Regions from separate parts of the Corallincola spongiicola genome, predicted to be linked through region 3. Evidence: predicted binding sites of a transcription regulator. Region 3 holds the regulator's gene; each other region holds the start of a gene.
What was found. The regulator FliA, encoded in region 3, starts transcription of late flagellar genes. The targets are predictions, from matches to a motif close to CTAAAGNTNNNNNNNNNNNNGCCGATA.
Positions count from the first base shown of each region.

Region 1: the regulator FliA is predicted to act here: its motif matches at 1,586-1,612, upstream of pomA (flagellar motor protein PomA).
Region 2: the regulator FliA is predicted to act here: its motif matches at 1,313-1,339, upstream of EXY25_RS08655 (HAMP domain-containing methyl-accepting chemotaxis protein).
Region 4: the regulator FliA is predicted to act here: its motif matches at 1,217-1,243, upstream of EXY25_RS05055 (flagellar protein MotY).

Region 1 covers NZ_SHLY01000005.1:59,076-61,279, reverse strand. Annotated here, with positions in the region: gene EXY25_RS13860 (flagellar motor protein MotB) at 1-644, opposite strand, end outside; gene pomA (flagellar motor protein PomA) at 657-1,421, opposite strand; gene xseB (exodeoxyribonuclease VII small subunit) at 1,771-2,019, shown strand; gene ispA ((2E,6E)-farnesyl diphosphate synthase) at 2,016-2,204, shown strand, end outside.
Region 2 covers NZ_SHLY01000002.1:674,529-676,732, reverse strand. Annotated here, with positions in the region: gene EXY25_RS08655 (HAMP domain-containing methyl-accepting chemotaxis protein) at 1-1,219, opposite strand, end outside; gene EXY25_RS08650 (sirohydrochlorin chelatase) at 1,388-1,795, shown strand; gene tesB (acyl-CoA thioesterase II) at 1,845-2,204, shown strand, end outside.
Region 3 covers NZ_SHLY01000009.1:22,826-25,029, forward strand. Annotated here, with positions in the region: gene EXY25_RS17730 (protein phosphatase CheZ) at 1-117, opposite strand, end outside; gene cheY (chemotaxis response regulator CheY) at 139-522, opposite strand; gene EXY25_RS17740 (RNA polymerase sigma factor FliA) at 571-1,287, opposite strand; gene EXY25_RS17745 (MinD/ParA family ATP-binding protein) at 1,292-2,164, opposite strand; gene flhF (flagellar biosynthesis GTPase FlhF) at 2,157-2,204, opposite strand, start outside.
Region 4 covers NZ_SHLY01000001.1:1,159,807-1,162,010, reverse strand. Annotated here, with positions in the region: gene EXY25_RS05065 (peroxiredoxin) at 1-403, shown strand, start outside; gene rnt (ribonuclease T) at 475-1,134, opposite strand; gene EXY25_RS05055 (flagellar protein MotY) at 1,287-2,153, shown strand.

The DNA of each region.
Region 1 (2,204 bases), on a different contig from region 3:
TTCAGTAACTTGGCAATATTCTGAATAATAGGCTTAAACTGCGGCTGCAAAAAAGCCGAACCAGAGGGGAAAGAGCCTTTTTCACGCACACGGATGGTGATCTGTTGACCTAACGCTTCAAGCTCCAACGCACCATCTTCAATCTGCTCTTCCAGCTGCTCAGCCAACCGTTTCATTAACTCTTCAAGCTGCTCTTGGTTAGCCGCTTCAGCTTCTGACGGCGTTGCTGGAGTGGCATCGGTAGAGGTCGAGTCTGCCGCACCACCACGGGCATCGCCCCGTTGCTTCAAGCGCCCCCCCGCAGAGTCTTCATCACCCGCCTGAAACTCCAGGGTCTGCTGGGTAACTTCGACAGTTTGCTGTTGGATATTCTCAATCGGTGTAGGATCAGGGCGGCCGGGACGAAACTCCTGAGCAATGACACTGGTGCCTTTGGGGATATCTTTCACTTCAATCTGATTCTGTACACCGAAGGCATACTTCATAGAACCAGCGATCTGCTTAAACTTCATCACATCCATTTCTGAAAATGCCAGCAACAGCACGAAAAAGCACATCAGCAATGACATCAAGTCCGCAAAAGTCCCCATGTAGGCAGGTAGCCCAGGGGGGGGACATTTGTGGTCTTCATCGACTTCAGCCATGGTTCAACTCGCCTATTCGCCGGTGGTATCAACCTGGCGCTTACTTTCGGCCAGATAATTTTTCAGCAATGCTTCGATCACCCGAGGGTTCTGACCATCCTGAATACCCAGAATAGAATCCAGAATTAACTTGCGATTAAGCTTCTCCTCTTCTGCGCGCAGGTTCAATTTAGCCGTAATAGGGATCGCCACCATGTTTGCCAGAATGGCACCATACAATGTTGTCAGCAACGCTACCGCCATCGCCGGGCCAATCGATTTGGGATCATCCATGTTCGACAACATAGCCACCAAGCCGATCAGGGTACCAATCATCCCCATGGCAGGAGCCACATCCCCTAGCGCTTTAAAGAAGCTGGCACCAAACTCGTGACGACTTGCCGTCATCTGAATATCTTTTTGCAAGGTGTCGCGAACCACTTCGGCATCATGGCCGTCGACCAGCATGTCCACGCCTTTCTGCATAAAGGAGTTACCAATCTCAGCCTCCTCCAATGCTAGGAAGCCGCCCTTACGCGCAGCGTCAGCCATCTCGACCGCTTTCTCAATCAAGTCTTCTGGGCGCTCAAGTTTGAACATAAAAGCTTTTGCCGTGATCTTTAGCGCAGCGAAAAACTGGCCAATAGAAAACTGCATCATCACCACAAACATTGAACCAATCAGTACGATCAGCACCGATGGCACATCGAAAAACATAGTGAGGTCGCCACCCAGTATCATTGCCATGACGACGAAACCGAATGCGCCAACCAGGCCTATTAGCGTTGCCAGATCCACTCAATACTCCTGTTTGTTCTAAGTTGCGTATACAGCACCAAAGTCATCAACGATTTGGTATTACGCATATTGCTCGCTATCATAGCTTTGCCGTTGCGCCATCGCAAAGCGCAACTCGACAAAAATGAGCTCCAGCAAGCATCTGTTTTGACCCACATTTTCATTATCGTCGGATAATCTGTAAGCGTTAGCTGTTTTATTCGAAATGCCTGCGTCAGATCACTCGATTACTGCGATACTCAAATCATAGCAACTCTATAATGATTAACGTCACTTGAATGTTTGTTAACAAATTGACCCTTTTCCAGCACTGGGGTACCTTTGCCGCGACACTTTGACAGGAGCCGGTATGGCAGCAAAAAAACCGGAAAATATGACCTTTGAAGCGACCCTCGACGAACTCGAGAGTATCGTGACAACCTTAGAGCAGGGCGATCTTCCTCTGGAAGACGCGCTACGCCAGTTTGAACGCGGTGTTGGCCTGTCTCGGGCAGGGCAACAAAAATTGCAGCAAGCTGAGCAACAAGTAAAAGTGTTGTTGCAAGAGCAAGGTGAAGAACAGCTGATCGATATGTCTCAGGATGAACAGCGGTCGTGACTATCAAACAACAATTGATAAGTCGGCAAGCAACTGTTGACCAAGTGATCCAGCAACAGCTGGCGGCATTACCCCAAGATGCGCCCCGATTAAGGGATGCGATGCACCATGCAGCACTGCTTGGCGGCAAGCGTATAAGGCCGTTTTTGGTGTATGAAACAGGCCGTATGCTGGGTGCGACAGAT
Region 2 (2,204 bases), on a different contig from region 3:
CCGCAACTTGCGTTAAACGCGCCGAGGACTCACGCAAGCGAGCGATAACTTCGTTCATATTATCAGCCAGCTTGTTCACCCAATCTGCCACCTGAGAAAACTCATCGCCGCCACTATGTTGAATACGTTGACGGAAATCTCCCGAAGCCATCAGATCCAACACACGCATCACTTTGTTGAGTGGCACGCGGATCGCTTGTCCCATTAACCAAGCTACCACCAAGGCAACCGCCACGGCACCGATTAATGTCACCAAGGTTAATGTGATGGTAGTGGACACCGCGCTGGTCGCTTTTGCCTCTGCTCTAGCGGTGATCTCTAGACTGTAATCAACCATGTCATCATAGAGAAAAAGATCGCCAACTAACTCATCCGCCATGGTATCGAGTGCGGCAGCTACCTGCTTCGAACGATTAACATTCGCAATATGTCGAGCAATAATTCCGTTGGGATCATTAACCGCGAAAAACAGTTGTTCCATCCCATCTTTCACATCGGCATTACCATCCAAACCCTCAACTTCATCCAAAATCGAAAGATAGTAATCATCCAGCGTTACCGCATTAACCTTAATCCGATCCAACATCTCATTCATCTTGTCGATGTCGTCAGACACCAACAGATTTGTCGTAATAAACTCCATCAACTCTAACGTCGAATTGAAGGTATCCAGCAATCCTTGAATATAGCCATCATACGCGGCCATACTTGCACTGCCTGAATTAACAGCCTTCTTCGCGATAGAGGTCTTATACAGGAAGGTGCTGCGCTCTTCTGCAATCTGATCGCTCTCAATCAGCACCTTGCTGCGGTTTTCACGGATCATTTCTACACTCTGAGAATACTCATCTAGGCGACCTTTCAAGATACCCAGTTGATCTGAAACTTGAGAATGAGCGTAAACATCGGCGTGAGACGCCAAGCGATCGAGGCTAGCAAGATAACGTGACGATTCAGCTTCAATAGCTTGTATAGTAGCGCTCAAACTATCAGTGCTGTCGCTCAAAGCCACATTGTTCGCTAGCCGATTCAAGTCAAGCACATGGATCTTAGCGAGGTTGGCATCTGCAGTAAGTAGATTGGCATCATTGGTCACAGACGAAAAACTCGACTTCACACTATTCAGTTGAAGAAACGAGATGCCGCCGGCAATGGCAAACAGCAGAACCAACACAGCAAAAGCTAGATAGATGCGGTGGACTATTGATAGTTTATTCATGTTTTCACTCAGCAATAAAACAGGGCCAAAAGGGCTAGATGACTGTATTGCGACTTACTACTTCCTTATATCATTCGCTATTTTCTTAACTATTATCGACAGTTATGGATAAGAGTTTAGACGTTTCGAAAGAAGATCGCGCACTGAAATAAAATAAATGAGACAGATATGCAAACCCAATCCCAAAATATCCAGAAAAGAGCACTGCTCCTCGTAGCTCATGGCAGCCGCCGCCAAGAATCTAACCAAGAAGTGATCGCGCTAGGTCATGTCATCGCCGCGCATCAAAGTTACGCATTGTGCGAAGCGGCCTTTTTGGAGTTAGCCTCCCCATCAATAAAAGAGGGCTTTGAGCGCTTAATTGCTCTGGGAGCAACAGAGATCGATGTGATGCCCTATTTTCTGGCCGCAGGACGACACGTTGTTGAAGATATCCCTGAAGAGCTAGAAGCCTGCCAGCGAGCCCATCCTTCAGTGCCAATCAAGCTTGCTCCACACTTGGCAGCCGTTCAAGGGCAAATGGCGGAGCTAGTCATACAACTGATGGCAACAGCGAAACCCCTTGACCGACAGTGATAAAACAACGCTAAATACAGAGGTATGACCAGAAAAGGCTATCAGCGACATGACCCAAGTACTTGATCAACTCACCTCCTTACTGACATTAGAAGAGATAGAAGCCGGGCTTTATCGAGGACAAAGCCAAGACCTTGGCTTTCCTCAAGTTTTTGGTGGGCAAGTGATAGGCCAAGCTCTCGCGGCCGCTAAGCAAACAGTCGATATCAGTCGTAAAGTTCACTCTTTTCATAGTTACTTCTTATTACCAGGCGATGCGAGTCGCCCCATTGTTTACGACGTAGAGGTGATCCGTGATGGACGCAGCTACAGCACCCGTCGTATTAAAGCTATTCAATATGGCAAACCCATTTTTTATATGACGGCCAGTTTTCACCAAGAAGAAGCAGGCTTTGACCATCAAACAACA
Region 3 (2,204 bases):
CGCCGGATGCGACGTTGAAAGTAACTGCTGCGCCTTCGCTTCTTCCCCTTCTTCAAGGAGTGAAACCAAGTGTTTAGCCTGCTCAAGCGTTAAGCTTGGCAGATTTGAATCAGCCATAAAGCTCCCCTTTGAACCGCATTAACCCAGACGCTCAAAAACCTTGTCGAGCTTTTCTTTCAGCGTAGCGGCTGTAAAAGGCTTCACGATGTAACCGTTTACTCCGGCTTGAGCAGCAGCGATGATCTGTTCTTTCTTCGCTTCTGCTGTCACCATGAGTACCGGTAAGCTTTTCAGCTTATCGTCAGCTCTAATAGCACGTAATAAATCAATCCCCTGCATGCCTGGCATATTCCAGTCGGTGACAACAAAATCAAAATCACCGCCCTGTAACATAGGCAGCGCAGTGTTGCCGTCATCGGCTTCATGAGTGTTGTTAAAACCCAGATCCCGCAGCAGGTTTTTGATGATGCGCCTCATCGTTGAGAAATCATCAACGATCAGAATTTTCATGCTTGTATCCAAGACGCCCTCCAGTGAGCTTTACGTGACTGTGACGCAACACAATGTTGGTCAGCTAGTCCAATGTTTCATTCTGGCTTTAAGCCGATGCATCGCCTGCGAGTGAATTTGACTGATACGTGATTCACTCACGTCCAGTACCTCCCCAATTTCTCGCAGATTTAGCTCTTCATCATAGTAGAGCGATAACACCAGCGCTTCCCGCTCTGGTAGGCTTTTGATGGCGGTCACAAGAGCGCTTTGAAAACGCTCTGATTCTATGCCATCAAAAGGCAGACTTCTTGTCGTATCCTGATCTCCGCTTATCACATCATCGGATACACCGAGATCTTCTAAGCCTATGATCTTCCCTGTACTTACTTCGTTAAGAATATGATGGTAGTCCTGCACCGTGATATCAAGTTTTTGAGCGATTTCTGTGTCCAATGCATCACGACCGAGCTCTTGCTCCAAGCTAGTGATGGCATCAGCAACACGCCGACTGTTACGGTGGACGGAACGAGGGGCCCAATCACCCTTACGGATCTCATCGAGCATGGCTCCACGAATGCGGATCCCGGCAAAGGTTTCAAAGCTAGCGCCTTTGGTGCCATCATAGTTTTTACTGGCTTCCAGCAAACCTATCATGCCCGATTGGATCAAATCATCCAGCTGTACATTAGCTGGCAAACGCCCTTTGAGGTGGTGCGCGATACGCTTTACCAAACCAGCGTGTTGCTCAACAATCGTTTGGCGCTGCTCTGCGATATAGGCCGCGGCTTTATTCACGCGTTTATTCTTCGATTAATTCAGGGTTCTGTAGCAATTGTTCAATAAAAAACTCTAAGTGGCCTGTCGGTTGTGATGGAATCGGCCAATTCACAGCCTTGGCTGCCAAGGTTCTAAAAGCAATAGATGCAGCAGATTTTGGAAACGCATCAGCTACCACTTGTTGCTTACGTACCGCTTTACGCACGTTTTCGTCAAAAGGAATGGTCGCAACCAACTCTAATGCGACATCGAGAAAACGATCCGTGACTCGCGTAAGTTTAGCAAACAACTCCTGACCTTCCCGCAAGCTTCTCACCATATTGGCGACAATCTTAAAACGGAACACGCCGTGTTCGCGGCTTAATAGCTTGATCAACGCATAGGCGTCGGTAATTGAAGTGGGTTCATCACAAACCACCACCATGACATCCTGAGCTGCGCGAGAAAAACTCAACACCATCTCAGAGATACCTGCCGCTGTATCAACAAGCAGGACATCAAACTCCGTCCGCAATTCGCTAAACGCGCGGATCAGTCCAGCATGTTGCGTTGGCGACAATTCAACCATTGATTGTGTGCCAGAAGAGGCTGGAACGATCTTGATACCTTTGGGACCATCCAACAGGATATCATCCAAATCGACTTCACCAGAAAGCACATGGGATAGATTATGCTGCACCCGCAGGCCTAGCATCACATCTACGTTACCCAAGCCTAAATCGGCATCCAGCACCAATACCCGCTTTCCCTGTTCGGCCATGGCCACTGCGGTATTGATCGACACATTCGTTTTGCCTACGCCACCTTTACCACCGGTGACGGCAATTACTTTTACCATCTGAGCGCGCTTCATTTTTCTTAAACCACTCGCCTGGTCGGAAAACTCATTAATCATATAATTCAGAATTCATCTCACTGAATGCATCGGTTGTCCA
Region 4 (2,204 bases), on a different contig from region 3:
CGGTGTTGTAGTTATCGGTGTTTCTATCGATTCTCACTTCACTCATAACGCATGGCGTAACACACCAGTAGATCAGGGCGGTATTGGCCCGGTTAAATATCCACTGGTTGCTGATATCACTCATTCAATCTGTCAGGCATATGACGTTGAGCACCCTGAAGCAGGTGTTGCTTTCCGTGGTTCATTCCTGATCGATAAGAATGGCGATGTTCGTCATCAGGTAGTTAACGATCTGCCGTTGGGCCGTAATGTTGATGAGATGCTGCGTATGATTGATGCACTGCAGTTCCATGAAGATCACGGTGAAGTTTGCCCTGCAGGTTGGACTGAAGGTGATAAAGGCATGGATGCAAGCCCTGAAGGTGTTGCAGCGTACCTGTCTGAGAACGCAGATAAACTGTAAATCACTCCGGTGACAAAAAAGGCTGCCTTATGGCAGCCTTTTTTATTTAAGTTGTTACGCCTTAACGTCAATTACTCAGCGTCGCCCGTTTCTTCATCAACATCTACCACTGGCCACCCGCCCAGAGACTGCCAACGATTAATGATCGAGCAGAATAGTTCAGCTGTTCGTATCGTGTCATATTCGGCACTGTGTGCTTTGCTACTGTCAAAATCGATTTGCGCCGCTTTGCAGGCTTTTTGCAGCACGGTTTGACCATAAGCAATACCAGCCGCGGTTGCGGTATCAAAAGTGGCAAACGGGTGGAATGGGTTACGTTTGATATTACAACGTGCCACGGCCGCATTGAGAAAGGCGTTATCAAACGCTGCGTTGTGGGCAACCACGATTGAGCGGTGACATTCCGCCGCTTTTTGGCTTTTCCTAACTAGTTTGAAAATCTCTTTTAGCGCTTCACATTCCGCGACTGCATTGCGTTCAGGATCATTCGGATCGATGCCGGTAAAAGCTAAAGAGCTGGGATCCAGATTGGCACCAATAAATGGAGAAACATTAAAGTGGATCTTCTGGTCGGGTGTTAGAAAGCCGTCATCATCCATCTTTAGAGTGACGGCGGCTATCTCAAGCAAAGCGTCGGTTGCGGGGTTGAAGCCCCCAGTTTCGATATCGATAACGACGGGGAAGTAACCACGAAAACGTTGATGTAGCGAACGCTTAACTGTGTCTGACATACAGGCTGATAACCACTTTAGCTGAGAATGGAAAGCGCAACAGTATCGCAAACCCTGACGTTAACATCCAATCCAGATCTTGCTAAAGAAAGCGGCGTTGATGCCGATAACAGGTTAATATGGTGTTGTATACCAAGTTAATTGGGTGAGTTATGCGTTTAAACCTTAGCCTTATTGCGATAGCGCTAATAGTGAGTCAGCAGGCCAATGCTGGCGTGAGAACGTACGCCGCGGGCTTAGAAAATAGCCAATGGGCATTGGCGAGTGATTCGCGGCTTGAATGCCGTCTAGAGCACAAGGTGCCCCATTACGGTGAAGTGAGTTTTAGTAGTAAGGCGAATAAGCTCATCAATTTGAACTTCGATTTGGATATGCGCTTGCAACCGGCCAAGAAAACCCCTGTGGCTTTGCGTTCGGTACCGCCAAGTTGGAAACCTGGATTACCTACTGCGCGCATAGGCAAGACAACCCTTTATCGCCAGTTTGAAGGTCGTGTGGATCAACAAAGTGCTTGGGTTATGTTGCATGAGTTGGAGAAGGGGATGCAGCCCACGCTCTATTACAGCGATTGGAACCAACGCAACGATGAGGTTGCGGTTGGTCTCTCCGCTGTCAATTTCCGTCAGCAATACTATGACTTCCTTAGCTGTGTTGATAATTTGCTGCCATACAGCTTCGATGATATCTCCTATACGGTACTGAATTATCAGTCCAATAGTGACAAATTGAATAAAGAGTCGCAGCGTAAGCTGGAGATGATTGGTGAATACCTGAAGCTTGCACCAACGATCGAGTTAGTGCTGGTTGATGCTTACAGCGATAGTTATGGTGGACGCTGGCACAATGAGCAGCTTTCTATTAAGCGGGCGCAATCGATCAAAGACTACCTTAAAGAGCAGGGGCTTGATGATAAGCGGATCCGTACAGAAGGGCATGGTGAGAAACGTCATATTGCAACCAACGAAACAACGATTGGTAGAAATACTAACCGACGGGTTGTGATCCGTATGAGTCGTTAAGACCGTTCATTTCCGCTCTACTTCCGTAGATAAGCAAAAGCCCCGACATTT